Regions from separate parts of the Lactiplantibacillus sp. ME-2 genome, predicted to be linked through region 2. Evidence: riboswitches for the same ligand, from Rfam matches in the RefSeq annotation. Region 2 holds a riboswitch; the other holds the start of a gene.
What was found. Region 2 has a riboswitch for thiamine pyrophosphate ahead of MMY95_RS11390 (ECF transporter S component). Riboswitches for the same ligand answer to the same signal wherever they lie in the genome.

Region 1: linked by a shared signal. The riboswitch ahead of thiM (hydroxyethylthiazole kinase) and the one ahead of MMY95_RS11390 (ECF transporter S component) in region 2 are both predicted to bind thiamine pyrophosphate.

The regions. Positions count from the first base shown of each region.
Region 1 is NZ_JAKZEQ010000011.1:52,481-68,404, reverse strand. It holds gene MMY95_RS06020 (HIRAN domain-containing protein) at 84-1,676, opposite strand; gene MMY95_RS06015 (gamma-glutamyl-gamma-aminobutyrate hydrolase family protein) at 1,920-2,660, opposite strand; gene cytX (putative hydroxymethylpyrimidine transporter CytX) at 2,741-3,940, opposite strand; gene thiE (thiamine phosphate synthase) at 3,940-4,593, opposite strand; gene thiD (bifunctional hydroxymethylpyrimidine kinase/phosphomethylpyrimidine kinase) at 4,583-5,407, opposite strand; gene thiM (hydroxyethylthiazole kinase) at 5,433-6,224, opposite strand; TPP riboswitch at 6,303-6,408, opposite strand; gene MMY95_RS05990 (zinc-binding dehydrogenase) at 6,580-7,557, shown strand; gene MMY95_RS05985 (hypothetical protein) at 7,565-7,720, shown strand; gene larE (ATP-dependent sacrificial sulfur transferase LarE) at 7,757-8,587, opposite strand; gene larD (D/L-lactic acid transporter LarD) at 8,612-9,328, opposite strand; gene MMY95_RS15905 (LarC family nickel insertion protein) at 9,333-9,764, opposite strand; gene MMY95_RS15900 (LarC family nickel insertion protein) at 9,803-10,594, opposite strand; gene larB (nickel pincer cofactor biosynthesis protein LarB) at 10,625-11,365, opposite strand; gene larA (nickel-dependent lactate racemase) at 11,367-12,641, opposite strand; gene MMY95_RS05955 (Crp/Fnr family transcriptional regulator) at 12,894-13,559, shown strand; gene cbiM (cobalt transporter CbiM) at 13,574-14,560, shown strand; gene MMY95_RS05945 (energy-coupling factor transporter transmembrane component T) at 14,535-15,356, shown strand; gene MMY95_RS05940 (ABC transporter ATP-binding protein) at 15,358-15,924, shown strand, end outside.
Region 2 is NZ_JAKZEQ010000031.1:17,385-33,308, forward strand. It holds gene MMY95_RS11380 (energy-coupling factor transporter transmembrane component T) at 1-130, opposite strand, end outside; gene MMY95_RS11385 (ABC transporter ATP-binding protein) at 127-1,533, opposite strand; gene MMY95_RS11390 (ECF transporter S component) at 1,563-2,132, opposite strand; TPP riboswitch at 2,235-2,328, opposite strand; gene MMY95_RS11395 (glutathione peroxidase) at 2,473-2,958, shown strand; gene MMY95_RS11400 (aldo/keto reductase) at 3,009-3,839, shown strand; gene greA (transcription elongation factor GreA) at 4,431-4,901, opposite strand; gene MMY95_RS11410 (hypothetical protein) at 4,987-5,400, opposite strand; gene MMY95_RS11415 (helix-turn-helix transcriptional regulator) at 5,413-5,616, opposite strand; gene MMY95_RS11420 (glucosamine-6-phosphate deaminase) at 5,996-6,709, shown strand; gene MMY95_RS11425 (C69 family dipeptidase) at 6,852-8,267, opposite strand; gene MMY95_RS11430 (PTS mannitol-specific transporter subunit IIBC) at 8,629-10,467, shown strand; gene MMY95_RS11435 (PRD domain-containing protein) at 10,504-12,579, shown strand; gene MMY95_RS11440 (PTS sugar transporter subunit IIA) at 12,594-13,043, shown strand; gene MMY95_RS11445 (mannitol-1-phosphate 5-dehydrogenase) at 13,045-14,202, shown strand; gene MMY95_RS11450 (hypothetical protein) at 14,459-15,010, opposite strand; gene trxA (thioredoxin) at 15,191-15,523, shown strand.

The sequences.
Region 1 (15,924 bases), on a different contig from region 2:
CAGCGGGATTTTTTATCGAATTCAATCTGGCTTGTATCACGAATACTTATAAGTCGTAAGCAAATTAATTTTTGACTGTTCGCTCAAAAATCGTCATTCCACCCATGTAAAAATATGCGTAACCAATCCGGACTTTCCGTCTCCGGTGTTGTCTGGGGATGCTCCGGATCGGCAATAATCGCGATACGAACAATTGCCGTCAGCGGCACCTGTTGGATTTCAAACGTTTCGTAATTGTAAAGCGCTAAGCAACCCACTAATTGCGCATCATCCTCATCCTTAGTCGTGGTGCTAAATAATTGAATCGGATAAATAACCTGGTCGACCATCCCTACAGTCGGCTGGTAGTAGTGCATGGTCGTCAACTCATGATACGTGACTGCATGAATCAACGCCTGTAACAAGGTCTCGTTGACGCCTTCCGTACTACCCGCAACTAGCTGAACATGACGCTGATAATTCGCCAGCGCATGATACGTCTGATCACCTAACGTCTGCCGCAATTTTTCTACCGTTATCGCTGTCACACTTGGTTCTAAGCGTTGACCACCCTGATAATTTGGTAATGCGGAGACTAACAAGGCTGCCAACTCTTGCTGCGTAAACGTCGCGTTGGTGCGACTAGGTGTTACTGGATGGTAAGGAACTAGCGGTTGTGAGGAGAAGTGCAATGCTAATTTCAGTGCTGGTTGTACGCGCGGATCACCAAACGGCGCCCAACTGACCATGAAGCCGGCCTGCATATGTGCACTAATCTGGCCAACTCGGTAAATAACCGCGGGTTGCGCAGCATCATCGACCAAGTTATCATTCAGCCCCGTCTTGGTTTGAGCACTGATACCAACCACATAAAAGCTACTAGCGTTCGTTAAGACCGCTGCTGAAATGTGTTCATTTTTCCACCGCTGAACCACGTCGGCCTTCGCCGTCACTTGACAAGTAATGAGGCTGTCCGGCGGCACTTGTGACCAATCAGGCGTTAATAGATAACGTTTGGTGACGTGTAATTCATCAGCGGGCGTCAACCATGGCGATAACGGAACCTGCTGATACTTAATCGGGTGACCATTGCACATCATGACAATTGTTCCTAACGGTGTCTGTAACGAATGCGTTGGCACCGCCCCTAAATTTGTCCTCGGCTTAGCCAATCGTTGGCGGATTTGCAACGCCTCAATCGGACTTGGGACTGCAGTAGTCCGCCATAGCATCAATTCAAGATGCTGTTTTTGTTGATCTAATACCGTCACGATGCCGTACAATCGTTGTCCCTGATCCATCAGTTCCGCGTACGGCTGATTCTGATACCGGGCAATGTAGCCTAACTTAGCATGTTGCAACGTCCACACTGAGATGGCATTATCATCGTATTGATTGCCACTTTCTCGCTGGAGCAACACCGCCATACCCACTCTGAGCGTCGTTAACGTTGCCACAATATCATCGACATACCGTTCGCCAACGACCGTGACTGTATCCAATGCGACGGCTGCATCGCCTGTTGAATTTTGTTCAGTTACTTGAACAACTGTGGTCACTGGAATTATTTCAATGTCAGCTGTTTCTGGTTCGTGGGCGCGAACTAACAGTTCTTGCCCCTGATTAATCACAGCGATAACCCGATAGGTCTGCTTCTTCAACGTCATTACGCTCATGCCAGCTTCAATTCGTTCCATAGCGGTCACCCCCTTAACAATAACTTTATTCCATTATACGAAAGCGTTGCCAGTATTAACAGCTTTACGAATTGTTTTACACGTCAGCTTACAATATCTTGGATTAGTTATCTAGTTGCCAACACCATTTCAGATGTTTCACGTGAAACATTCATTAGTTTTGCGGCTGCACATTAAAAACGTGGTTATCCTACAATTCAGAATAACCACGCCCAATTTTATCAATTTGCTAGTCAATGCTATCTACGCCACACAAGCCCGCATAAACGCCGCAAACAACCGCGCCTGCACGGAGTTTACTTGTTGCATCATTTCTGGATGCCACTGGACACCCAACTGTAGACCACCAGCTGTCGCCTCAATTGCTTCAACAACCTGATCCGCACTTTGGGCCACCACCTGAAAGCCCGTTGCCACTTGTTTCACGGCCTGATGATGAAATGAATTGACCGTGATTGCGTCACTAGTGGTGCCTAAATATTCAGCCAAGGTCGTACCTGGTACGACCTTCACGTGATGCATGCCGTAAGCGGCCAATTGTCCTTGCATATGTTTTAAGGTACCCTGACCAGCTGGTAGTTCACTCATATCCTGATAAAGATTGCCACCATAGCACACGTTTAAGATTTGTAAGCCCCGACAGATACCGAGCACCGGTTTACCAACGGCGTGGGTGGCACGAATCAGCGCAATTTCATACTGATCCCGTTCCGGATCTACCCCACCCAATTTAGGCTGGGGTTCCTCCCCATACGTCAATGGGGCCACATCTGCACCACCACAAAGTAGTAGACCATCGATCATTCCAACGTACCGTTCAATCGTCGTTGCGTCGGTCGTTACCGGTAATACCAATGGCACACCGCCATTATCCGTTACTGATTTCAAATAATCACGATTCACATAATCACGGACCCGCCCCGGGAACATCTGGCTGTTCACTGTCACAACGCCTGGTGCGATTCCAATTATCGGTTTAACCATTCTGTCGCCCTCTCTCAAAAAATCCCACGATAACATGCGTGTTACCAATGGGATTATCATTTACTTTTTACATCTAATTGTCAATGACTAAGCTCGCGATATTCGAGCTCGGTTGGTTTGACGATAATTCCCGTCAACCAGACGGCGATGCTCAGCCCAACCAATACTAATAGCGTCGTGCCACCAATGAAATCAATGGCCTGTAACTGATAATAGGCGACAATCCCCACAACCCACCAGCAAAAGTTCAACCAGTATGGTAACGTAGCGTGCCGCACAAAGTACGTGACGAAAATAATAGCATATAGCGGTGTGAAGACCGAACCAATCAAATACAGGAAGTTCTGATAATACGTCATGGCAACCGTCAGCGCAATCAATAGCCCAACTACCGTCACACCAACGGCTAATCGATTAACATAGCGGCTACCGGTCAGATTAGCCAAACTCGTGGCGGCCGAATAAGTATCTAAAAATGTCGTCGTCACCGTTGAGAAAACAATAATCAGCAATGCAACCAATCCTAAACCGGACCGCGTCAGCAATGCCGTGATATCAGTTTGCCCTGTCCGTAACACAACTAATAGCCCCGTCACAAACATCACTAAACTGCCTAACATATAGCCACCCGCGCTGACTAGTGCGACTGGTAAAGGACGATCAACACGCTGGGTATAATCACCAATTAGTGGCAACCATGAGAGTGCCATCGTAACGTTCAATTCCACTGCTTGCCCAAACGTCATACTAGTCGTTGATACCGACTGACTAGTTGTCGGTGCCATAAATACCATTACGAGCATTAACACCGTCCCGAGCACCAACAAGCCCACAACGGCATTGTTGATTTTGAACAGTAACTGACTACCCATGAGCAACCACGCAATAATCAAAATCGCCACGATGGTTGCCATTAATAGCGGACTTCGAAAGCCAAATAGCTTTCCACTAATACTGTTCATGGCTAACTGAGCATTGACGATCATCACCGCCGTCCAGCCAACGAGTTGCAAGGCGTTGAGTCCTGACGCTAGTAACACCCCGCCGCGACCAAAAGCCAGTTGGGCTGACGCTAACGCGGACTGGTGTAATTTAGCCCCCAAATAGCCGGCTGGAACCAAGAACAGGCCACAGCCGATCAAGTGCCCCAATACAATCGCAGCCAATCCGCGTGTCAGCCCCAGTGGTGCCATCAGCGTACCTGTTAAGATTTCGGCAATTGAGATAGCCGCACCGAGCCACAGTAAAAATTGGCTCCGAAAAATCCCGTCATGTTTCATCAGTGACCCTCCATAGCCGTTAGCATCGCCTTGACCGTGGCAGCCATATCGGGACTACGCGTTAACATTGAGATCACCGCAGCGCCAGCCGCACCAGTAGCCGCAATAGCTGGCAATTGCGCGACAGTAATTCCGCCAATGGCGACAACGGGACAGGTTGCAGTCACGACTAATTGTCGCAAGCCCGTCAGACCGACTACTGGATCCGCATCGGCCTTAGATGTCGTTGGAAAGATGGGACCACTACCAAGATAGGCAATGCCTTCCAATTGGTTAGCAATCTGCACTTCAGCTAAGGTTGAACAAGACAAACCGACAAACATTTGATTAGCGACCCGTTGAATAACTTGTGTCACCCGGTCGTCCTTTTGACCAACGTGAATCCCATCTGCTTGCAGTGCGAGTGCCAGCTCGACATCATCATCGACGATAAAGGGAACATGCGCTTGCGCACAGCGTTCCCGCAGCTGCTGCCCCAATGCAAAACGCTCAGCCGTAGTCAACTGGCTATTGCCTTTATCTCGGTATTGAAATGCCGTGATGCCTGCATCCAAGGCCGTTTGGACGACCACATTCAGATCCTGTCCCGGCACGTCTTGTGTCCCGCACACAAAATAAGCACGTAATTGTGTGGGTTCAAATTTAAGCGTCATGAACGATCACCTGCTCACTTGGGGTTGCCCAATGATTCAACGGGCCATGACCATGCCCGACCTGGATACCATCCTGAATCGTCCCAGCAACGTACGCCTTAGCCGTTTTAATGGCCGCAGCCATTGACCGTCCTTTTGCTAATTCGGCGGTAATACATGCCGATAGAGTATCTCCCGTGCCGTGGGTCCGCACCGTATCAATCCGTGGAGCCGAAAGCCAAAAGGCGGTCCCGTCAGCCAACAATACGAAGTCATTAGCTAAATCAGGATTATCACCATGCCCACCTTTAATAATGACATTGTCAGCACCTAACCCCTGTAGCGCATGTCCAGCTGTAACCATCGCTTGATTACTAGTGATTGCCTGACCGGTTAATCGTTCTGCTTCCGGTAAATTCGGTGTCACAACAGTCGCTAACGGGATCAGTTCGTCGCGAACCGTTTTAATCGCATCCGCGGCTAATAACGCCGCCCCGCCTTTCGCAATCATGACTGGATCAACTGTCAGCGGCCCAAAATCAACTCGTTTCAAGTTCTCAACGACGGCATGGACATGTTCAGCATCTGCAAGCATCCCCGTTTTACAAGCGCGAATGTCTAAGTCAGCTGCTAACGAAGCAAATTGTTCGTCAATGAGCTTCGTCGGCATTGCCATAAAATCTTGGACCCCCAATGTATTTTGAGCTGTCACGGCAACGACTACCGCGGTACCAAAAACGTGACGTGCCTGCATCGTTTTTAAATCGGCCATGACACCGGCACCGCCACCACTGTCCGTACCAGCAATCGTTGCCACTTGTGGAAATTCATTCATTAAATCTCGCGACCCTTCATTATATTTAATCAACTTTAGCAATTGTTTGAATTTCTGACACTGTCACTAAGCTCAGCCGGTCAATCAAATCAATGGCAAATGTGGCGGGACGATCGGCCGTCAGCTGACTGGCGACAAGTTCCCCCGCTCCCGCTAAGACTAAGCAAGCCATTTGCGCCGCCTGGTAAATATCGGTTGGACTAACGGCTGTAAAAGCCGCGACGATACTAGAAAGTAAATCGCCCGAGCCCACGTGACGTTGGAAAAGCGGGGTACCATTAGCGACTTTAACAACGCGCCGACCATCCGTAATAACATCAGTAGGTCCCGACAATATGACACAGCATTGAAATTGCTGTGCACAAGCTTGAGCAATTTCAACCAGGTCGCCCTGACCGCTCCCCGCATCAATGCCCTTCGCTTGCCAATCCATGCCAGCCAATGCCGCAATTTCACCAGCATTGCCCCGAATAACATCGACTTGAAAATCAGATAGTAATGCTAGCGCGACTTCTTTTCGATAAGGGACCGCCCCGACGGCCACCGGATCAAGAACGACTGGCTTATGATACTGATTAGCAAGCTTACCAACCACTCGCATTTGATCAATCTGGGTGGTGGTCAAGGTTCCTAAATTAATGCAAACTGCCCCGGCAATTTGGACCATCGTCTCTGCTTCTTGGACTTCAGCTGACATAATTGGCGAGGCCCCTAACGCGTTTAGCCCATTGGCAACGTCTTGAACCGTAACAAAATTGGCAATGTTAAAAACAATCGGATTGTGATCCCGTAAAGTATTCAATAATTGTAATTCCATAGCAATTCTCCTCCTCATTGACCGTCACACCAATCAAAAACGACCACCAATCAACATGCATTGATCCAGTGGCCGCTAACATTAGCTGTGACACTTTCCTACGCAAGTTTGAGCTTACAGGTTCAGAGGGATCGGCACTTACAGCACCATCTCAGCCCATTTTTGGACACCCCTAGTGTTTAAAAATATTCAATTACTAACCTTAGTCTAACGATTGTAACCGCTAACGTCAATCTTTCCGTTAGCCGAATCACCCTCATTGCTACTTAATTAATTAGGCATTAAAGTTTAAATTCACCGCCGCGACCGGTTATAATAAAAAGCAAATATGCCTTTAAGAAAAGAGTGATTGAAGATGCAAGCACTTGTTGTGCCAGATCCATCCGCTCAAACTATGAAACAGCTTCAATGGCAAGAACGGCCCATGCCCAACCTCGGGCCAACTGAGGTGTTGATCAAGACCCAAGCAGTTGGGCTCAATCCGGTAGATTTTAAATTAGTTACGGCGGGTAACGCCGCCTGGCAATATCCACACACACTAGGACTAGACACAGCTGGAATCGTGGAAGCGGTTGGCGCTGAGGTCACTAATTTTCGGCCTGGCGAACGAGTTTGTGGGCACGCTAATCTCGCCAATAATGGGACGTTTGCCGAATACGTGAGTTTACCAGCAGCCGTGCTAGCTAAGATTCCAACGACTGTGAGCTTTGAAGCAGCCGCCGCTAGTCTCTGCGCTGGATTGACCGCTTATCAAGCCCTCTTACGCAAAGCGAACCTGAATGCTGCGCAAACAGTTTTGATCCATGCGGGTGCTGGTGGTGTCGGTAGTATGGCCATCCAGCTCGCCAAAGCTGCTGGCAAGACCGTCTTCACGACCGTTTCACAGGCCAAGCAAGCCTTCGTGGCACCGCTGCATCCCGATGTCCAAATCGATTACCATCATGAAGATGTGACCACACGCATTCAAGACCTAACGCAGCAGCACGGTGTTGATCTGATCATCAATACCATTGGTCATGCTGATGCGGACTTACCACGCTTAGCTTACAATGGCCAGCTTGTCTGTGTATTAGCAACTCCGGACCGCTTTCCAAGTAATCAAGTGGTAACTATCAGTAAATTGGACCTCGGTGGTGCCCACCGTAGCGGTAACCCAGCGCAAGTTGCCGATCTTGGGCAAATGACCGCCGCCTTATTAGCTTTGGTCCAAGCTGGCAAGGTCGACCCACTAATTACTCAGGTCTTGCACCGTGACCAACTTGTAACTGGGTTACAACAACTCCAAGCTGGTCAAGTCGTTGGTAAACTCGTCGTGACTTTTGACGCCTGTTGATCTAAAAATGAAGATACGAAAAACGCAGTTCAAGGGCGGCCTTGAACTGCGCTTTGTGGGGTGTCAGGCGACAATCGCAACATGTACGTATCGGCTGGGGTTACGATTATCATCGGATGGGCGAATGAACCATGATCACCGCCGTTCCGCCGCCCATCTCTGATTAATCCCGACACCACTATCATTATTTTGATTAGACCTAGGCGAAAGTGGCCAATTGTGCCTTGGTCAACGTATCATTCATCCGGCCACTACGGAAGCCACCTAAGTCAAGGGTAACGTAGCGGAATCCAAGTGATTGCAATTGACGGTTAACGCGGTCGTTAAAGACTAAGAAATCACCAATCCGTGCTTCTGGTAATTCGATCCGCGCAATATCATCGTGGAAACGAACCCGGACCGTTGGAAAGCCTAAACTACGCAAATATTTTTCGGCGGCCATCACTTGAGCAATATTGTCATGCGTCAACGTCGTCCCGTATGGGAACCGTGAAGATACAGAGCATGACGCCACTTTGTTCCAGTTCGTCAAACCAAGTTCTTGTGCCAAGGCCCGAACGTCAGTCTTAAAGAAATCAGCTTCTTGTAACAAGCTCCGGGCACCCGCTTCACTACGGGCCTTCAAACCAGGACGATAATCATTTTCATCATTCTTGATCATACCGTCTAAGACAGCGGCACTACCATTATTAGCCGCAATGTCATTCAACCGGCTGTAGAACATCTTCTTCGCATAGTACCAGCTATCAGGCGTGTTGTTCTTGATATGGTCATCACTCAAGTAGTCTAGCGTAGTTCCTTGAACGTTAGCACCTAGTTCTTCGGCTAAACTCATCGCTTTATCGAATTCTTCATCCGTAAATAATTCGGAGTTCGCAACCACAGCGGTCACATTGTCATGGCCTAAAACATCGAGGGCCATCTTCAAAACTAAGGTACTGTCGATCCCACCAGAAAAGGCCACGGTGACCCGTTGTAAATCCTTTAATGCTGCTACTAACGTTGCTTTTTTCGTTGCTAATGTTGCCATAATAAAACCCTTCTTCTATTTAATTTAGTTAATTCCAAAAAAGCCATGCATAAACCAAGCGGCAATTGCTGCCCCGACAAAGGGCGCAATTCCTGGCACAATGATACCGTATTGCCAATCACTATCGGCTTTATTGGCAATTGGTAAAATGGCGTGGGCAATCCGGGGCCCCATATCTCGAGCTAAGTTCATTGCGAACCCAGTTGGACCACCAAGTCCCATCCCAATGGCCCATACAAGTAGGCCAACGCCAATTGGCACGATTCCCGGCGTTTTAATCTCAGAAATCGCTAAAATACCCGAAATAAAAATAAATGTATCAAATAATTCCACAAAGAAATTCCGCGGTAAGTTACGAACGGCTGGTGCAGTACAGAATAAGTTCCGAATTGTAATGGGTGAAATCTCATCTGTTGAGGCTTTAAAATGATCAGCATACATGATCCAAACGATCACTGAGCCCACGACCCCACCAAGCACTTCCGCAACGGAATACGGAATAAATAAAGACCATGCGATATTTCCTAATAGACACTGCGCCAAAACCATTGCCGGGTTAATGCAAACATTGCCAAAAATGAATAAGGCAACGCTAATCCCAAAACCCCAAGTTGTAATGGCAAAAATATGACCGGAACCCCGATACTTGGTTCCCTTTAATACGGAACTACAATGAACACCCACCCCAAAAATAATCATTAGGGCTGTGCCCATAAATTCAGCAATCAACTGATGTACCAAAAAATTACGCCTCCTCATCTAATTGATCTACCGCCACTAAGGCTGCCTGGTAGACCGTTCTAAACGGAATATGAAATTGCTGCGCCAGCTGGGCACAATCCGCATATTCCGGCATCTTCTTCTCAATATCTTGATATGTCGCCACTTTAACTTGAACGTCACCGTACGGCGTTGCGACCGTCAGGAAGTGCCGTTGCATAATAGTACGTTGCCACGTCTGGTAACGTACACCAATCGTCGTCGTTTCTTGTAAAATCAACTTAGTCAGTAAGTCCTCATCGTTAACGTTTCCCAAAACCGTTAACTTTGTCGCCGGCCGATCTTTCTTCATCTGAATGGGCGTGAAAAACACATCGTATGCGCCCGCCGTTAATAACTGGTTCATCACGTACCCCAGTCCTTCACCCGTCTGATCATCCAGATTAGCTTCAATCATTAAGACAGCATCAGCCGTCCGGTTAACGATTTGCTGACTTAGTTTTTTTTTTCGAATAATACGGCTCGCAGTGCATTGAAACCACCCGTGTCCCGTTTACCAAACCCATAACCAACTCTAGTTGGCACGGCATTTTCCGGTAACGGTCCGAATTCACGTACGAGCGTCTTGACCAAGCCCATCCCAGTGGGGGTAATCAATTCAGTATGCACATCCAACCGTTGTTGAATCGGAATGGCACTACCAACTCGCATCTGCATCACGGCTGGTACGGGAACTGGCATCTGACCATGGGCAACGTTAATAAAACCACTACCATCACTTAACGGTGAAGCCATGATGGTATCAATCTGCATCAATTCCAACCCAATACAGCAGCCCACAATATCAACAATCGAATCCAACGCGCCCACTTCATGGAAATGAACTTCAGCTAGTGGCATGTGATGAACCGCTGCTTCCGCTTGCGCAATTTCCATAAAGATCGCTTTCGCGTGGTGTTTCACGGTATCTGATAAGTCACTGCCGTCAATTAACGCCTCAATATCAGCTAAATGACGCGCTTCATGATCATGATGATGCCCAGCTTCATGCTGATGATGGTGATGTTCCACAAAACCATGGTCCTTACCACCCGCAACCTGAACATCAAAGCTCGTGCCATAGATGCTACTCTGGGCTTCCCGTTGCTGCGTTAATTCATAACCGTGCACGTGTAACTTAGCCAATTCGGTTTTTAATTGCTCAAAATCAAGTCCTAAATCGAGTAACGCGCCCAGAAACATATCACCGCTAATCCCCGAAAAAGCGTCTAAATAAAGTGTTTGCATTTATCTTCTCCTTGTTCAGTTAACTGAATCTTACATTTGATTGATCATACTAGCTGAGTAGGCGGCACCAAAGCCGTTATCAATGTTGACAACGGTAATCCCCGACGCACAGCTATTGAGCATGGTCAATAGCGCGGTCATACCTTGAAAACTAGTACCATAACCAACGCTGGTCGGCACTGCAATCACGGGCTTATCAACTAGTCCACCAACGACACTGGCCAGCGCACCTTCCATGCCCGCAATCACAATGACCACCCGGGCACCACGAATCACATCCAACTTGGCAAACAGTCGGTGGATTCCCGCAACACCCACGTCATAGACTCGTTCAACACGATTGCCAAAAGTTTCCGCGGTTACTGCTGCTTCTTCAGCAACCGGTTGATCGGAGGTCCCCGCCGTCACCACAGCAATGTACCCTGGTGTTTTCGGTGCGGGTTGTTCCCCGACCGTCATACACTGCGCAGTGGCATGATAGACAGCCGTTGGTAACGCTGGTTGGAGTGCCGCGAATTTTTCTGCGGATAACCGAGTCGTTAAAATCGGCAACGTCTGTTGGGACAAGGCTTGCACGATACCCACAATTTGGGTTGCCGTCTTACCAGCACCGTAGATGACCTCCGGAAAGCCATTGCGGCGTTGACGATCTAAATCGACATTGGCAAAACCTAATGCCGCTGTTTTGCCCGCTTCTAACTGTTGGGCAGCCGCCGTCGGACTTAATTGCCCTGCCGCCACTTGTTGCAATATTTCTGCTGTGGTTGCCATACTACTTCACAATAACGCCTAAACCATCAGGAATAACCGTCACTTTAGCGGCTTGACCCTCGCGTGCGTAGGCCTTTTCCATGGCTTCATCTAACGTCTTGGCTAGTTCCATATGCATATTCGTAATCAAATCAGGATCAACGAGGTCTGACACAAAAATCACGTGATGATGAACTAAGATTCGAGCAAAGATTTGGGCCGTCCATTGGTCAGGAATAGTTTTAAGCCGTGGCGTGTTGATTGCTTGGTCCAGGAATTCCTTAGGATCATCAACGTCAGCTAAGTTGTGATAAAACCCTTCACCACCGTGACCATCACGAGCACCGGCAACCATAATAATCGTGCCGCCTTCTTTGTTTGTTGCTTCAGCAGCGGTCATTCCTTTAACGGCCTGATAAATATTTTGATCAAGCGGATAACCACCATTCGTCGAAATCGCAATGTCACAATCAATGGCTGGTACACTAGAAAGTTCTTTGACAAAGTCACAGCCCACTTTATGGGCGGCTTCCATGTCACCGGCAAATGACCCAATGATTTTTTTATCTTCGTCTAAAACAACATTGATAATAAAGGCAAGTTTAGCGGTCCGAGCAGCGTACACCATATCCTTATGAATCGGATTATGCATTAAATTACCGGTCCGGGCCTTCGGTGAGTTAATAAATTCGCCGGAATGGTTCGCCATAATCGTCTTGTATGAAGCAATCCCAGGTAAAACGGACTTCCGACCACCTGAAAAACCAGCAAAGAAATGTGATTCGATAAAGCCTTCGGAGATTAGCAAATCTGCTTCAGCAGCGACCTTATTAATAATGCAATCACCGCCAGATGGTAATTGGCCAATCTTGACCATACTACTGTCATCGGTTGAGACATGCATCACGATTTCTTCGTTATTGACGATGTCTTCACCATACTTATTCACCAATTCTTCGTGGGTTGATGGCCGATGGAAACCAGTAGCTACGAGGATCCGAATCCGTGCATCGGGCGCCACTGACCGTAACCGCCGCAATAGGATCGGGGTGATAATATGTGAAGGAACTGGGCGCGTGTGATCGGAACTAATAATCACAATATTGTGCTTCCCACGAGCAAGTTCCTCCAGCTTATCGGAGCCGATTGGATTATCCAGCGACTTCTCGACCGTTTCCTGTTCTGATAATTTGTTATGATATGTTGCAGCTTGCGACACTAACTTACCGGCGTAATTTTCATCATCAATCTGAGCCGTAATTGTGCGCTTGTCATATGGTAAATCAATTGCAACCATGACTTTTAGCCATCCTCTTTCTCTAAAAACTAATTTTTACATGCACGTTTTGTTATACTAGAAGACGGATAACTTGTCCGTTACATTTTAAGTTTTCAAAAATAGTTAACAAATGTATACTTTAAATGCGATTGTCACAATCATGAAAACCGCTATGCTTAAGTAGCGTTATCGTCGTGATTACTGTTGAGAATCGCTATTCTTACTGACCTCAACCTTAAAAATTATTCACGAAAGAACTGAAAAACTAAGATGGTATTAACTGATATTGAATATTTACTAAGTTATTTGGAAGCCCATCACGTGCCGACAATCAAAAAAAAGCGGCATACTTACCTGACCTATCATGGTTTAGCCGAACACTATACGTACGTCTTAAAGGACGGCATCATCAAAAACAGCATTATTTTACAAGACGGTCGCGAATATAATTTATCTTATATTGCCAAGCCCGACGTGATCTCCCTGCTGCGTGATGAAGTTTCTCGTTCTACGGACCAACCGTTTAACGTCCGTATTGAGTCCGAATACGCCACTTTTTACCAGGTCAACCGGGTCGCTTTTTGGAAGTACGTCAACAGCACGCCTGAACTGCAAAACTACGTTAAAAATTATTACCGTAAAAAGTTGTCCGAAAACATTCTTCGACTGCAACGGATGGTCATGAACGGTAAAAAAGGAGCCATTTGTGCCTTTATCTATAGTCTTGTTGATTTGTTCGGACGAAAAGTTAACGAAGGGATTCTGATTGACTTTGTGGTCACCAATGACGACATTGCCGGTTTCTGTGGTATTAGCTCCCGGAGCAGTGTCAACCGGATGCTCAAGGAATTACGAACAGACGGCGTCATTACGGTCAAAAATCACAAATTTATTATTCAAGATGTTAGTTACCTCTTAGATCAAATTGCAAATTAGTGAGGTGCTCATCCGTGCATATTCCGGATAATTATTTAAGTCCCGCAACTTGCGGAACGTTGGTCACCGCGATGGCTCCCGTCTGGACCGTCGCCGTTTTAAAAGTTAAAGTTCAAATCAAAAAACATCATGAAACCCTGCCAATGCTCGGCATCGCCGCTTCATTGGCTTTTTTAATTATGATGTTCAACTTGCCGATTCCAGGTGGGACCACGGCTCACGCTGTCGGGGGAACCCTGTTAGCTGTCTTGATTGGCCCATGGGCGGCGTGTCTTGCGCTGACCGTGACGTTACTACTACAAGCCTTATTATTCGGTGATGGCGGTATCCTAGCCTTTGGCGCTAACGCGTTGAATATGGCGGTCATTATGCCGTTTGTCGGCTACGCCTGCTATCGCCTAGGTCAAAAATGGCACCATGAAAAGTTGGGGCTCGCAATTGGTGCTTACTTAGGCATTAATATGGCGGCGCTAGTTGCTGGTATCGAGCTCGGGTTACAACCCATACTGGCTCATACGGCAAGTGGTGCGCCGCTCTACTGCCCATACGGCCTCAACATTACGATACCCGCAATGTTGACGGCTCACTTATTAGTCGCCGGCTGGGTCGAAGTCGTCTTCACACTGCTTGTCTTTCAATTTGTAAAACGAGTCGCACCGACTAACCTCTATCAGACACCCACTCGGCGCAATCAGCGGCCGTGGATCGCACTGCTACTCGGATTAGCGGTGTTATCACCATTAGGCTTGTTGGCTAGCAATACGGCTTGGGGCGAATGGAGCCCCCAAGAATTACAGCAACGGCTAGCGCAACAACATATCAGTACTCACGCGCCTCAAGGAATGGTCCACGGGTTCCATTTTCAGGCCCTGTTCAGTGATTACGCCATCGCGGGCTTACCGGTCAGTGTGGGTTATATTTTATCGGCCATTACCGCTGTTTTGATTTTCTTACTTTTGATTCGAGGTCTTCAACATGAAACCGACACGTCCCAACACTGATATTCCAGCTTGGCTGCAAACTACGACCACCACGCCAACACCTGCTATTAAAGCGAAATTTTGGCAACGTAATCAGCGTCACCTACGCCAATTACTCAGTCGACTAGCACAGCCAGCGCCAGTCACGGCAACGTCTCATTGGCGCGTTGCACCGCAATTCAAATTAATTCAGCTCCTGTTGCTCGTCATTTTAATTGCTTTAAGTAATAATCTCATTCTGTTATGGGGCCTAGCACTATTAGTTGGGTGCCAATTATTATGGTTACCTCCACGCCAACTGCGCCGTTTTATGGGAAGCTGGCTAATCAGTGTTGGGATGGCCATGCTGTTCGTATTACCGAGCTACTGGTTAGCCGGTCCCACCACGCTATTATTCTTTGGCCTTAAAACCAGTCTAATGCTGGCAAACGCTCAATATTACCGTCTAACCACGCCGTTTCAAGATTTATTGGCTGGCTTGAAGGCACTCCATTGCCCTGATCTATTAATTATGACTTTGGCCATTGCCATCACGTACTTACGAATGCTCGGCCAACATCTATTGCTGACGATGGAAGCACTAGAATTGCGGACGGTCGCCCCAACGGCTCATCCATACCGTTTAATCGGCGCATTATTTGGTAATTTATATCTTAAAAGTTACACTTATGCGCTAGAACTATACGCTGCCATGGAAGCACGCGGGTTCAATGGTCATTACGCGCGCTCAACCGGGCGTCGTACCCATTGGCGCGATTATCTTGCCCTGAGCCCAGCGATTATTGTCTGGATATTATTTATTTTTTGGAGGCATTAACGTGGTATTGATTAAATTGGTGAATATTTGCTATGATTATCCTGATACGTGTGGCTTGAAGGACCTCAGCTTAACGGTCAACTCAGGCGACTTTGTCTGTCTAATGGGGCCCAATGGATCTGGTAAATCGACCCTTTTACGACTATTGAGTGGATTAGCTAGTCCAACTAGTGGCACTTATCAGTTTCACGATCAGCCGATTACGACCACTTATCTCGCTGATGCCCAAAATCGACAACAACTTCATCAGCGGATCGGCATGGTCTTTCAAAATACTGATGTTCAACTATTCAACACGTCGGTCACTGAGGAAGTCGCTTTCGGTCCCCGACAACTCGGTTTATCAGCAGCCATGGTTGCGCAACGCGTCGCCGACTGCTTACAATTAACGGACTGTGCTAACTTAGCAGACCGGGTCCCTTACCAACTTTCAGGTGGTGAAAAGAAGCGCGTGGCACTAGCCAGCGTTCTCGCCTTGAACCCTGAAATTTTATTGTTAGATGAACCGCTGAACGGCTTAACAATTGCCGCTCAGCAGCAAATGCTAACCCTACTGCAACGGCTACAA
Region 2 (15,924 bases):
GCCGAGTTCGGTGACCGAGCAGGTAAATCAGTGCCAGAATAATCAGTGCCACGTTCAAACTTACAATTGTCGTGAATGAAATTTCTAGCGCAATGATGAGTAGTAATAATAATTTCATGCTAGGATTCATGATCGCACCACCCAATCTAAATGGTGATTTTCAAAGTGTAGCTGATAGTCAATCAATGGCATCAGGCCGGTTAACTGGTGACTAATAATAATCAGCGTCTGCTTAGTTGCCGCTTGGGTGGTCTGTAATAACGCGACCAGGGCATTGATCGAATGCAAATCTAGCCCTTTTAAGGGTTCATCCATGAGTAGAACTGGTGACTGCATGATTAACATGAGCAGAATTTGTAGTTTCTTTTTCTGTCCCTCACTCAAAGTATAGATGACTTGTTCATCACGACCGGATAAGTTGAGTTGCACTAAGGCCGTTTGAATACGGTCTGCGGTAAAGTAGTCGCCATACGCATAGCGTTTACTTTGAGCCAGTTCTTCAGCGACCGTGATGTTTAAAAACTGGGTCTCAGCGTCCTGAAAAAGCAAGGCGACGTGGCGAGCATAGCGTTTGCGTTTTAGCTTGTCGATAGGTGTCCCTTCGTAACGAATTTCGCCAGTATAGGGGTGCAGACGGACGAGGGCTTCAAATAACGTGGATTTACCGCTACCGTTAGGACCCGTGATCAGCGTATTGTGTTGTGCTAACAATTGACGCGTTGTCGGTACTAATAGTTGACGATCACCTGCCTGTAAAGTGACGTGATCAAGTTGAAAACAAGGGCGTTCAACGCGTTGCGGTGCTGACCATGACCGTTGTGGCTGCTCAGTAAAGGCTGAAAATAACTCAGACCAGGTGGTGCGATCAATGAGCTGTAAGTGCTGGTCCTTGATTTGGACGACTTGATCGACGAGCTGTTCGTAACCTGATAGGTCATGATCCGCCAAGATGATTGTCTTCCCATGTTGATTGCGTAGTTCCACGAGTCGGTCTAACAAGACGGCTCGTGCGGTCGGATCGACACTGGCAAAGGGCTCATCTAGTAGGATGACATCGCTATCCATAGCGACAATGATTGCAAGGGCCACTTTCTGTTTCTCGCCACCGGATAAATGATTTAATAGTCGTGACTGTAAATTTCGGATACCAACAAAGTCAAGCGCACTAAGTAAGCGGGCCGGTATTTGGTCACGGGGCACTTGTAAGTTCTCAAGTACGAAAATTAGTTCATTTTCAACGGTATCCATGGCAAACTGCTGATTAGGATTCTGAAACATCATGGCAACGTGCTGAGCGCGCTGATTAGCGGTGCTAGCAGTTAATGACTGACCATCAAAGGTAATGGTGCCGTAATCTGGAGTCAGGGGTAGTAAGCCTGCAATCAGCTTTAGGAGCGTCGACTTACCTGTTCCCGATGGCCCTGTCAATAGGATGAAGCTTTGCCGTGGTAGTGTTAGGTTAACGCGATCCAGAATGGGTGTCGACGCCTGTGGATAGGTGTAAGTTAAATTATTCAGCGCGATACTAGCCATTCGAGAAAGCCTCCATTTTATAAAGTGTATTAATGCGTTGATTTTAAAACATGACTGCGATCAAGTAGGTCCGTGATGGTTTTAGTTAACAGACCCCCGAAAACAAACATCGAAATAAAGCGAACGACCACGTATAAAACCAAGAGCCATAGCTGTAATTTATAGTAACCATTACGGGCAAGGTCCCAGCCAAAGGTGACCACAGTAGTTGTTGCGGCCGCAGCCGTTAAGCCTAACCAGTCATAGTGTTTGTAGCCAGTGACGATATAACCTAGTTCGGCCCCAAATCCTTGCACGACACCAGAAATCAATGTGGTGATTCCCCATTGACCACCGAAAAACATTTCGACGGTTGCTGCGAGGAGCTCACCTAGCGTTGCCGAACCCTTTAGTCGAATGAGGTAGCCAGCTAACATGCCGGGCATGCACCATAAGCCAAGTAGTAGTTCATTAGCCAGACCGCTTAGACCAAATGGTGTCAGGGCCGCACTTAAAATGTTATAAACAAAATTAGTCCCCATAAAGATGGCACCAAAGAAAATACCAATTAGTGCCAGTAAAATAATATCGTTCAAGTACCATGATTTAACCCATTTCATTGTTAAATCCTCCCAAAAGTAGTTTGTCATTCACGCATCCAAGCGACAAAAAACGCCTACCACGATTATCGGTGGCAGGCGGCTAAGTCTGAATTGATGGTTCCCCAAATAAAAGCATTGCTCCCTGCGCTGGCATTGTCCAGATTCAGGTTCAATGGGTATTATCTCAGCCGTGATGGCACCCCAGTTGCTATGAATGATACGTTTAGTGTAACGGATAATGACATTCAGTGCAATCAATTTTCCGGAAACTAAAGCAAAGTATGATGAAAAGTCACAATTTTGTGGTTTACTATGGATAAAGCAATGTATTTGGTTAATATTCTTAGGAGGGATCTCGATGGCAGAATCAGTGTATGATTTTACAGAAACTGAGATGAGTGGTGCGCCACTTGACTTGTCACAATATCGCGGTCAGGTCTTGCTAATCGTGAATACGGCTAGCAACTGTGGCCTGGCGCCACAGTTTAAAGGATTAGAAGAACTTTATCAGAAGTATCAGCAGGAGGGCCTAGTGGTCTTGGGATTGCCATCCAATCAATTTCATCAAGAAAAGGCGGATGACGATGAGACCCATGACTATTGTCAACGGCACTACGGGGTAACGTTTCCCATGACCAAACGGGTGATGGTTAATGGTGATGACGCTGATCCGTTATTTACTTACCTCAAACAGGCGGCGGGACATGGCCGAATCAAGTGGAATTTCACAAAATTCCTGATTGGTCGTGATGGCCGTGTGCTCGAACGCTATGCCCCAACGACACGGCCGGCAACATTTGAAGCAGCGATTCGTGATGCCTTGGCTGATCGTTCAGAAGATTAACGATAAATTTAACAATGATCGTTTAATTTAAAAGAAAGAAGTGGCTTAAGTTGGAAACTTATACGTTACGTGATGGTTTAACAGTACCTAAAATTGGCTTTGGAACATATAAACTGAATGGTGCTCATGGTGTGCAAGTGATCGACTCAGCGATTGATCGCGGCTACCGATTATTAGATACGGCCTTTAACTATGAAAATGAAGGTGCTGTTGGTGAAGCGGTTCGGCGTTCGTCAGTACCGCGTTCGGAACTCTTGATTTCATCAGAACTTCCTGGTCGCCACCACACCTACACGGAAGCTATCAATACGATTCAAGAATCATTATATCGAGCTGGCCTGGATTATTATGATTTATATCTAATTCATTGGCCTAACCCTAAGGAAGATCATTATGTTGAAGCTTGGCAGGCACTGATTGATGCCCAGAAGTTAGGCTTGATTCGTTCGATTGGGGTCTCGAATTTCTTACCAGAACATTTAGAACGATTAAACAAAGAAACGGGTGTTTTACCCGTCATTAATCAGGTCGAATTACATCCGTACTTTAACCAGCAGGCACAACGGGATTATGATCAAGCACACGGTATTTTGACGCAAGATTGGAGTCCCCTTGGCCGGGCCAGTGAGATGCTTCAAAATGAGACGCTCAAAGAGATTGCAGTGCACTACCATAAAAATGTTGGTCAGTTGATTTTACGGTGGGAACTACAGTTAGGGACCTTGCCGATTCCAAAGTCGTCAACGCCGAGCCGTCAAGCAGGTAATATGGACGTGTTTGATTTTGAAATCAGTGCAGCTGATATGGCAACAATTAATGGTTTGAGCCAAGTGGATGGTCGCTTGAATAATCAAGATCCAGCAGTGTACCAAGAATTTTAATTTGAATGATATAAAAAGATAGCGACGTTGTGATGATAACTCGTCGCTATCTTTTTATGGGCAACTGCTTGTTGATGATTGGTTTGTGATATCAGCGTAATCGCAATGCATGGTGCAGTAGCGATTGGCTTTTTTAATCATACAAAATGCTAACTGTGTAGCTGTGAGCCACTATCTGGTAAAATATGTTTATAGGTATGTTTTAAGGGCGGTTGGCTGTTTTCATCTTGAAAGGTCGTGGTAGTATGACAAATACGTTTCCCACACTAGGAAAGGTTTTCAGCCGTGGTCACTCTACTTGTTTGGTTTGCTTTCTTGCAAATCATTTTGAGCATCGCACTAGCGATGTATCAGGTATGGAACTCCAGAAACAAAAAATAGCCACCCCAAAACTTTGGCCGGTATTGGGTGACTGTTCTTTGATTATCTAAATTTAAAGCCAACTGCTCTTAGAGCGGGCCTTGATTCAAGTCGGTATTAACGTACCGGCTTTTTTACTGTCTTTATTTTAGCACGTATACGCTTCAGAAAGTGTATTTTTGATTCAAAAAAATAAAGATAAGCTTCCAATCGATTGGCATAACTATTTTATTACGCGCGCTTAACCGCGATTACCTTAACTTGATAAGCCCCGTTCGGTGCGTTCACAGTGACCACATCGTCAACAGTATGATTAGCGAGCGCTTGACCGATGGGAGATGTGAATGAGATTTTTTGTTGTTCGAGATTGGCTTCCTGTTTTCCAACTAATTGATAGGTGATTTGGTCATGATCATCCAGAAATTCGATGGTCACGAATTTACCGATATCGAGTTGATTGTTGTCAGCTGGTTGAACGATTTGGGCGTATTGCAACTGCTTGTTGAGATAACGCAGGCGGCTTTCTAAGCGACCTAAGTCCCGTTTGGCACTACTATATTCGGCATTCTCAGAACGGTCACCTAGTGCCGCAGCCGCAGCCAGAATTCTGATTCGCTCGGGCCGTTGTTGCTTTAAGTCTTCAATTTCCTGTTCGATGGCATGGTAACCAGTCGCAGTCATTTTGTTAAAAGTTGGTTCCATAGCAAAAACCTCGTGTCCGTTGAATTTCTGGGAATAGTTTACCGCAAATGTGATTAGAATGGTACCGTCTAGGTGATATCTGATGTTAATCACGATCGCGCAGGTGGTTGCTATACAGCATGATACCGCTAGTGACGGTGGTCAGGGCGATACCAGCGATCAGACTAATGAACGGCTGATTTATCGCAATCAGGAAGTAGAATAGGGCGGTGAAACCGATTAGTTCAATGAGTGCCCACAGGCCAAGGTAGCGCCATGACCGTTTGGGTTTGTCTTCTATTGGGGTGCTGACATTAACAGACAAAATGATCATGGTAAAAACGGCAATCATCAGGACAATATACAACGGATTGTCGTACGTAAAGGCTTTCTGAAGATTGTTTTTTTGCCAGCCTTGCCAAAATAAAATCAGTAAGATAGCACTATTTTCAATTAACAACGTGGTACGGATGTTCTTGAAATTTTGTAAAATTAAACGTTCGTCACGAATCTTTTTCATGGCAGGGATCTCCTAACTGGGTTCGACCCAAAAGACAGTATCGAGTGTTTGGTTGAGTGCGTGACAGAGGTTGAGGCAGAGTTTCAGTGATGGGTTATAGGTGCCCTTTTCAATCAAACTCAGGGTTTGACGGGTGATGCCAGTCTTGCTGGCGAGTTCTTTTTGTGAGAATCCGGCCATTAACCGGTATTGCTTGACATGATTCGCGGTTAACACCTCCCTTTATGTAATATATATCTTCCATACAAAGCTAATTTTAGCCGTTACCAATTGCAATGTAAATATTGGATAGTTTGATTGAAATGTGAACAAATAAATGGTTGGCGTAGAGGTATGAGCGCAAAAAAATAGCCAATGACTTTGCAGCCTTGGCTAGTCGTGGAATTTCTCACGTTCCACGGAGTTACGAACATGTTAAGTATAGGCAAAATTATCGAAAAATACAATTAATTTATTAAAGGAGTTTGGCTTGACAGTTTAACAATGATAACGATTGCAAAAAATAAAAGTGAAATATTTCAGACAAACCTCTTGAATTTTAGTCTAGACCAATATACAATTGGACTATACCAAACAAAGAGGGAGTCAGTTAATTATGAAAGTTATCGTAGTAAAGGATCAAGCTGCCGGCGGAAAAGAAGGTTTCAAAGTATTTAAGAATGCTTTAGACAATGGTGCGAAAGTATTTGGGTTGGCAACTGGTTCGACACCCGTTACAACTTACAAAGAAATCGTTAATAGTGACTTAGATTTCAGTGACTGCACATCCGTTAACTTGGATGAATACGTTGGGATTGCACCAGACAACGACCAAAGTTATAAATACTTCATGCAAACTCATTTATTCAATGACAAGCCATTTAAGGAATCATTCTTGCCAAACGGTTTAGCTTCAGATCCAGAAGCTGAAGTTAAGCGTTACGACAAAGTGATTGACGAACACCCAATTGACTTACAAATCTTAGGGGTTGGCCGTAATGGTCACATTGGTTTTAACGAACCAGGTACTCCTCGCGATATTACGACGCACGTGGTTGATTTAACTGAATCAACCATTGAAGCTAACGCGCGGTTCTTCGCCAGCGAAAATGATGTTCCTAAGCAAGCCTTCTCAATGGGCTTAGCTTCCATCATGAAGAGCAAGCACTTATTGCTCGAAGCATTCGGCGAAAACAAGGCTGATGCGGTCAAGGGTATGATTGAAGGCCCAGATACCCCTGAATTACCAGCAAGTATCTTGCAAAACCATCCAGACGTTACCGTTATCATTGACGAAGCGGCTGCTAGCAAGTTAAGCAAGAAGTATTAATTTTAATTAAGTTAAAAATGAACTGAAAGCCGTGCTTCATAACGATTGCGTTGTGAAGCACGGCTTTTTAATAAGTACTCATGTAAAGTAAAAAATGATTCGACTACTAGGATAGTTAGCAGTTGAATCATTTTTGGCTTATTCATAGATTTTGTCCTTTTTCCCAAGTCGTTTTCGATAACAACAGCCCTTGCTTAACTAAAGTATCAAACAACGCATGGGTCCGGTTGGAAATTTCGGCGGCGGTTTCGCTATTGGCTTTGGTCAAGAAATCGGTCGGATTGCCGGTAATGGCTGCGTCGGTTGCAGCAACCCGGCCACGGGCATATGATTGGCACCCGTCGCGATAGGCATTGACCGTTTCAGAAAATTCATGCCAGTGTGGTTCAATCAAGACGGAGAGCGTTTTTGATAACCAGTAGACGTTATCAACGCTGACCGTGCTAGTTGTATTGCGATAATCAATCGGCGTGTCATTGATGTTGGTAAAGAAGGGCACGTATGGGGCGTAAGCGAAGAAACCTAGTGCGATCCATTGAATGGCGGCTTGCTTAGCAGGCACGTCATTCCGGATTTGCAGAATAGATGAGCACTGATTGCGATCCATCGCGATAGACCGGTAACGTGTTTGTTCACGGGCGTTACCAGAAGCGAAAGTGCCAAATGGATCGTAAGGCGTCCCGTTATAGTGTGAAGATAAGAAGAACTGGACGTCTTCAATAGCCAATTTTTTGCTTGGTTGTCGGAATAGCGGCATGTTTTGATCAGTGGGATTCTGTTCGATTTCGGGATTAAATAGTTTTTGACCATACCATGTTCGCGGAGTGTTGTAATAAGCATCCGCCTCACTTTGGGTACCGAAGATTTCACGGAAATTAAAGTGACCGGGTGTTGGGTTGAGGTGATACTTTTCAACGAAGTCCACTAAATCACTGGCACCTAGGAAATTGTCGGTATCGTTGAGATCCATCTCTTGCACCACGGTTTGGTTGGGAACAATTGCGTAGGTGTCTTCGGGCATCCGAACTGCCCCCCAATGGTGACCACCAGCGGTTTCGAACAACCAGATATCGTCGTGATCGTTAAAGGCGATACTGTTGCTTTCACCAGTTCCGTATTTTTCAATTAGGGCACCTAAGCGTTGGACACCTTCCTTAGCACTTTTAATGTAGGGTAAAACGAGGGTGACCATGGCTTCTTCATCTACGCCATCATGGACGAGCGGATCATAACCGAGTACGCGGGCATTGGTGGCAGTGGTTTCAGTTGCGCTCATCCCGACATTTAATTCGTTGATCCCAGCTTCCTCGTACTGCCCATCGCTTTGATCGGCTTGGGGGGTTGCGGTGTAGCGGTAGGCATGGTCAGGCAGCGGAACGGTGACGCCGGTAGTTACGGAAGTGTAGCTGGCGTTAGTTTGGTCGTGGGCTTCGTGCACAATAAACTTAATCGGATTAATTGGGCCGTAGCCATCTTCGTTGCGGGCAACGATGGTCGAACCATCCATGCTAGCAGCTTTCCCAACCAATATTTCGGTACAATCAGTGTCTTTTTTCATTACATAGGTCACTCCTTAGTTAATTATAAGTATAGGAGCTTGCGGGGGGATTTCAACGTTAAATCGTATTCGTAATCATTTAAATAATAAAATGATGAGAAAATTGCCAGGTGTTTTCTGCATAAAATGTTGAATTTGATTGTGAAAATTAAATCATAGCTGACGAAAAAAGTTTAATTAGTCTGCTGGTATTGCCGATATAAAAGTTTTTATCGATACTGTGCCAAATTTTAACTTTGTGAATTAGTGAGTTTAATTGTGGCACAGTTTCCTGTGCCACGGGTCTAACTAGAAGTTCTTGAAACCGCTTACCCCGATGGATATGATTAAGTTGTTAAGAAAAAGGAAGGAGCTTTACCTAATGAGTGAAAATGTAAATACGAATGCAACCCAAAGCGCTCCTGTTGCGAAAAAGAAACTGGGCGTTAAGGCACGCGTTCAAAAATTTGGGAGTGCACTAAGTAATATGGTTATGCCGAACATCGGCGCCTTCATTGCTTGGGGCTTAATTACCGCCATCTTTATGGCTGGTGGTTGGTGGCCTAATGCTGGATTAGCTAAGATGATTCAACCAATGGTCCATTATTTATTGCCATTATTGATAGCGTTTACTGGTGGGACTTTGTTTGCCGGTCATCGTGGTGGGGTCGTTGGTGCGATTGCCACTATGGGGGTCATCGTTGGTTCTTCAATCCCAATGTTTATCGGTGCCATGATTATGGGGCCTTTAGGCGGTTGGTGCATTAAGAAGTGGGATGACGCCATTTCCGATAAGATTAAGAGCGGGTTTGAAATGTTGGTTAACAACTTCTCCGCTGGGATTATCGGGATGTTACTAGCAATCCTGGGTTACTTTGCAATCGGCCCATTGGTTGCTGGTGCAAGTGCTGCTATGGCTGCCGGTGTTGACTGGATCATTAAGATGAAGCTATTGCCATTAGCCAACGTCTTCATTGAACCAGCCAAGATTTTATTCTTAAACAATGCGATTAACCAAGGTATCTTAACACCGCTTGGGATTCAGGCTGCATCTAGTGCGGGTAAGTCAATTCTGTTCTTGCTCGAACCAGATCCAGGTCCAGGTCTTGGGGTCTTATTAGCCTTTGCCTTGTTTGGTAAAGGGACTGCTAAGGCTTCTGCACCCAGTGCGATTATTATTCATTTTCTTGGTGGGATTCATGAAATTTATTTCCCATACGTATTAATGAAGCCAGCATTGTTCCTAGCTGTTATCGCTGGTGGGGTTACTGGGACAGCCACATTCAGTTTACTAAACGTTGGTTTACGTTCAACACCTTCACCTGGTTCCATTATTTCATTACTATTAATGTCACCAAAGAGTATTTCTAACTACATTGGTTTAATTATCGGGGTAACGTTAGCAACCTTAGCATCATTTATCGTTGCCGCAATTGTCTTGAAACGTGATAAGTCGACCAGTGATGATGACTTAGCCGCTGCTCAAGGTAAAATGAGCGATATGAAGAGCGGCAATACTGAAGCCGGCAGTGCTACTGACGCTGAACCAGCTGATGTGATTGCTTCATACAAAGATGTTGACCATATTATCTTTGCCTGTGATGCCGGAATGGGATCATCCGCAATGGGGGCTTCCTTATTACGGGATAAAGTCAAGAAGGCTGGCATTAGCATGTCCGTCACCAACACGGCGATTAGCAATTTGAAAGACGAACCTGGTTTATTAGTGATTACGCAAAACGAATTAGCTGATCGGGCGGCTCAAAAAGCACCACACGCCTTACGGTTAGCCGTTGACAACTTCTTGAGCAGTCCAAAGTATGACCAAGTTGTGGTTAACTTAAAGGCTCGTGATCAAGTTAGCGATGCTGCACCTGCATCCGCAGCACCACAAGCAACGACGGCTGCACCCGACGACCTACCAGCTAACTTAGATTTGAGTGTTGTTGATGAAATTGTCTTTGTTCACCACGATGGTCATTTAGGAACAGCCACAATGGCAACGTCCTTGATGAAGGATCGGGTCAAGAAAGCCAACAAGCATGTGAGTGTTAAGAACTTAGGAATTGACGAATTGGCTGATAATAATAGTTTATTAGTTGTTTCAAGTGCAGAAGCAGCTAAAAACTTGAAGACCCGTTACACGCAGGTCCAAGTATTAATTACTGACGATCTATTGAGTTCACCTAAATATGATAAGATGGTATCAGAATTGAAATAAAATGATATTATTACCATTATCGTATGAGGTGGCATCATGGTTAAGTTTACACAACGTCAAGATGAGTTGCTACAGCTGCTACTAGCGAATCCCGCCGGCCTTTCAATGAGTCAGATTGAAACCGGTCTCAATAGTAGTCGCCGAACAATTTATCGCGAGTTCAGTAATTTGGAATTGGTATTAGCCAATGCTGATTTGAAAATTGTTAATGAGAAGCATCACTTTCAACTAAGTGGATCGCAGACGGCCCTGGCCAAGTTTCAAAGCCAATTGACAGCAGAGCGGAAGATTGCACCGGCGTTTGACTCACAAACGCGGCAAAACGCCCTAGCTTGTCGGTTACTGATGACGGGCCATTCCGTAAAATTAAAAGAACTTGCGCTTGACTTTGATGTGAGCGTTGCAACGATTTCAAACGATTTGACGGCATTAGCAACGCCATTCGCTGACTACGACTTATCGATTGAACGGTTGAAGTCCCGGGGTATTCAGGTGGCAGGGACTGAGGGTAGTATTCGTAATCTGTTTGCCACCATTTTGAATAATGAAATCAACGACTACGAGTTTTTTAAAACAATCGGGAAGCTGAACCAAGGCTTAGCAATATCAGCAAGTGATGAGCAATCGTATTTTTTGAACTTACTGGACGCCCAAACGTTGATTATCTGTTATCAAGCAGTGCGAAGTTTGAAGAAAAAGTACTTTTCTTCGGTGCCGGATGGTCAGCTACAACAGTTGATCATCACGTTGACGACGGGAGTAATGCGGTTACAGCATGAACGTCGGGTCACGTATTTGCGCGGGATCAATCGGGATGATTTCTTGAAATATCAACGGATTGCTCTGGCAATTATGACCCAACTACCCGCTGAGATTAAGACGGTGGTGACGGGAGCTGAAATTGATTTTCTCGCCCAGCAAATTAAGGGCTTGACGTTTCGAATCGATCAAGACGCGTCGCTATCGAATTATGATTTGCAACTAACGTATCGGGTCAAAAAGTTTATTGACGCGGTTGCGACTAACTTTAACTGGTCGTTTGGGACGGATGACCGCTTGTTGAATAACTTGACGGCACATATGCAAATTGCCCTACAACGTAACGGTGTTAATGGTCCCGTGCCGCCAACCGCTGAGTTACAAGAGGTCCGTGAACAGTATCCTAAGCTGTATTCGGCGGTGGTGCGCGGCTTCGCAACGATTTTTAAAGATCAGGATTTTACAACTGATGAGTTGACGTACTTGTTGATCCACTTTGCTAGTACGTATGAGCAACAGTTGAGTCACCAAGCACTCAAGGTTTTGGTCCTGTGCCCGAATGGGATGACGACGGCGCGAATTTTGAAAACGCGACTGATGCGGTTAGTACCTGAAATCACGGCTATCGAGGTTGCACGGATTGGTAATTTAGGCCAAGTTAATTTACAAGACTTTGACATGATTTTATCCACGACAACGTTACCGGGATTTAAGTTGAATTACCGCGTTGTCAGCCCACTGTTACTAGAAAACGAAGTCACTGCCTTACGGGAATATATTCATCAGTATTTTCCAAGCACCAAAGTGATCGATTCACCGGTTGATGAGCCGACGAAAATCAACTTGGATTTTGACACCGTTTACCAACAGATGACGATTGCTAAACAGATCTTAGACCGTTTCACTATCACGCCGATTCGCAACGATGATGAGACGGTGGCCGAGACGCTAGTTAAGATCACGCGGCATATTGATTCGAACTTGATTCATGATCCGCTAGAAGTTGCGGGCCGGTTGTTACACCGCTTAGGACTGGCGCCGGTCGGTATTCCCAATACGAACTTGGCGTTGGTGCATACGTTAAGTCAGGAAGTCACCGCACCATATTGTGCGATTTTCGAACTTGACCAGCCATTACCATTTAAGAGTATGGACAACCAATCGATTCGGTTGCAGCGAATCGTCCTAATGCTCGGGCCCGCCAATATCAGCGATTTTGAAAATCGGTTGATGGGTAAGTTAAGCGCACTAGTCATTGAAAGTCAGGCCAATACGCAGACGTTTATGACTGGCGATCGCCAGCAACTTTATCAATTAATTAGTAAAGCATTTTTGAACGAACTAACGAAATAGCGTAGGTGAAAACAATGGAAGCTTTAGATAAGAAAATGATTGCGTTGAACCAGCAAGTGGCTACGCAAGAAGAAGGCATCCGCTTAGCCGGTCAACTATTGGTCGATGGCGGTTGTGTCGAACCAGAATACATTGATGCAATGCAGGCTCGTAATCAGGATGTCTCCGTATATATGGGTAATTTCATTGCCATCCCCCATGGTACTGAAGATGGCATGAAGTATATTAAAAAGACCGGGATTTCCGTGGTCCAAGTACCAATGGGTGTGAGCTGGGGTAATCCAGATGATAACGATGATGATAAGACTGTAACGGTTATCTTCGGGATCGCTGGGTTGAACGGTGAACACTTGAACCTCTTGTCTCAGATTGCCATATACTGCAGCGACGTTGCCAACGTTGCTAAGTTAGCGGACGCTCAATCTGAAGATGAAATCATAAATCTATTAAAGGAAGTTGATTAGCATGTTAGACGTACATTTTGGCGCAGGGAATATTGGTCGGGGCTTCATTGGCGAAACCTTGGCTGACAACGGGTTTAAGATTACTTTCGTTGATGTTAATGATACTTTGATTGACGAATTAAACAAACGGAATGGTTATACCATTGAATTGGCTGCAGAAGGTCAAAAACATATTGAAGTTCACGATGTTAAGGGTATTAACAACGGTAAGGATCCTAAGGCGGTTGCTGAAGAAATTGCCCAAGCCGATATGGTTACGACTGCGATTGGACCTAAGATCTTGAAGTTCATCGCGCCATTAATTGCTGACGGGTTAAAGTTACGGCAAGCTAACAACAATACGACACCAATTGATATCATTGCTTGTGAAAACATGATTGGCGGGAGTCAGTCATTAAAGAAATCCGTTTATGAATCATTAAATGAAGACGAACAAGCTTGGGCTGACCAAAATGCGGGCTTCCCTAATGCCGCTGTTGACCGGATCGTACCGCTTCAAAAGCATGATGATCCATTGTTCGTTTCAGTTGAACCATTCAAGGAATGGGTTATCGACAAGTCCCAGATGAAAAACCCTAAGATTCAATTAAAGGGTGTTGATTATGCTGACGACTTGGAACCATACATTGAACGGAAACTCTTCTCCGTTAATACTGGTCATGCCACCGTAGCCTATACTGGTAACATGAAGGGCTACAAGACGATTGGCGAAGCGGTCAAGGATGACAGTGTTGTTGACCAAGCTAAGCACGTTTTAGGTGAAACCGGCGACTTGTTGATTCAAAAGTGGGGCTTTGATCCTGAAGTACACCATGCTTATCAAAAGAAGATTTTGAGTCGGTTTGAAAACCCATATATCTCTGATGATATTGAACGGGTCGGCCGGACACCAATTCGGAAATTAGGTTTCAACGAACGTTTCATTCGCCCAATTCGGGAATTGAAGGAACGTGGTCGCGATTACAGCGCCTTAGTTGATACAGTTGGTGAAATGTTCTTCTTCAACTATCCTAATGATAGTGAAAGTGTTAAGTTACAACAATTATTGAAGGATGAACCAATCGAACAAGTCATTCGCGAAACAACTGACTTGAAAGATGAAGATTTAGTTAATGAAATCAAAGCTGCTTACGAAAAGCACTTAGCTGCAACGAAGTAGTTCGATAAAAAAACTAATTACTAACCGCCATGGTAATTAGCTGCAAAAGGCGCCCAGAAATTTAATTCTGGGCGCCTTTTGCGTCTTGCCTGACAAAGAGTCACTTGATAGCAGCCATCGCTGGGCGAGTTAACTGGAACGATGAACGTGTAGGTAGCTTATTTTTAAGACTGGCAGCACACGTTAATTTGGATTGTAGGTAATGCTTGCCCTACCGAAGTAAGTCTGATGAGCAAGTATGTTGACCAGCATATGGCTACTTTTCCCAAAAATGCCACCAAGGTTTGGCCGCTTGACTGGCTTGTTGATCAAGTTGGTCAAGGACTTGGTTTAAGCGGTCACTGAGTGAATCTAAGCGCCGGATGATCATTTCTTGCTGCTTATAGAGCTCAGCATTAGTCGGGCCATCTGGCTTGGCCGCTGGTGCCATTTTGCTGGGATCGACGGTGGTTGTCGTGATGAGGGGCGACTTGGTGGTAGTTGCAGGCGCTGGTTTCTCAGACTGAGTCGTCGTTGCCGCCGGTTGTTTGGATGTCGGGACCTTAGAACCAAACGCCCGTCCTAGCGCAGTGGCTAACGTTGTGCCCTGTTCGGCGAGTTCGATGGCCGCCTGAAAAGTTTTTAAATCAGCGGCTGTATATAAGCGATGACTGTTATCGGCCGGGCGGAAGCGATTTTCATCGTTAAGCTGTTTTTCAACCATGGTGCTATATTTGCGCAACGTCACGGCTTTAATACCGAGTTGTTCAGCGGCGACGGAAGCGACTAATTCGGAGTCCTGTTCGGGACTGATTGTTTGTGTGGACACAAAAATTCCTCCTTTAGGTTATATCGTTTCTATAACGCTATTATATCGAATTTTTGATTGGTAGAACACCGATATACCAAGATTTTGTGACCTATGTACGTGATTCAGACCCGGAAGTCATAATTTTGTGGGAAAACATGCTATGATAGAACGGAAATCAATTGGAAATGAGGATTAGATATGATCGAACCAGTCGATAAGACGACTTTTGCGACGGTGGCTGATGGTACCGCGTTAACTGTGGTTGACTTTTGGGCGGATTGGTGTGGCCCTTGCAAGATGCAGGAACCAGTGCTTGAAGCGTTAGATGAACTGTACGATGGGCAAGTGAAATTTGCTTCGCTCGACGTTGATCAACATCAGGAAATTGCGCAACAATTTGAGATTATGAGTATTCCGGCGTTAGTGATATTCAAGAATGGCCAGCCCGCTGAAAAGGTGGTTGGTTTTCATCCCCAAGCAGCATTGAAGAAATATCTGGATCAAAAACTAGCCGAAGTGAAGCCTGCCTAACGAGCGTTATTTAACGGTAGCTGTTGAAGCAATCAATAAGTCCCCCCAGAAACGGTTACCGCATCTGGGGGACTTATTTTTCTTGGTGAGTAATTTACGCGTTATGACGTAATTGATAAGCTGCCCATGTGCTGAAAATGGCAATGCCAAGAATTGCGAGGTTAATGAGAATCGTTTCTGTCAGTGGCTGGGTTGATGGGGGAGAAATACCATTGTTCTAGTAAAAAAGTGTACAAAAACACGGGTGCGTAGAAGAAGCGGAGCCATCGTTGCTGGCGGTGTAACCACACCAGCGTAATTCCCGACAACCATATCAGTACTGATATAACAACCGTTGTCAGTGGACTAACTAGGATCGTCAGTGTGGCGATTATGGCTAGCAGATAGGGTGTTGTCATAAG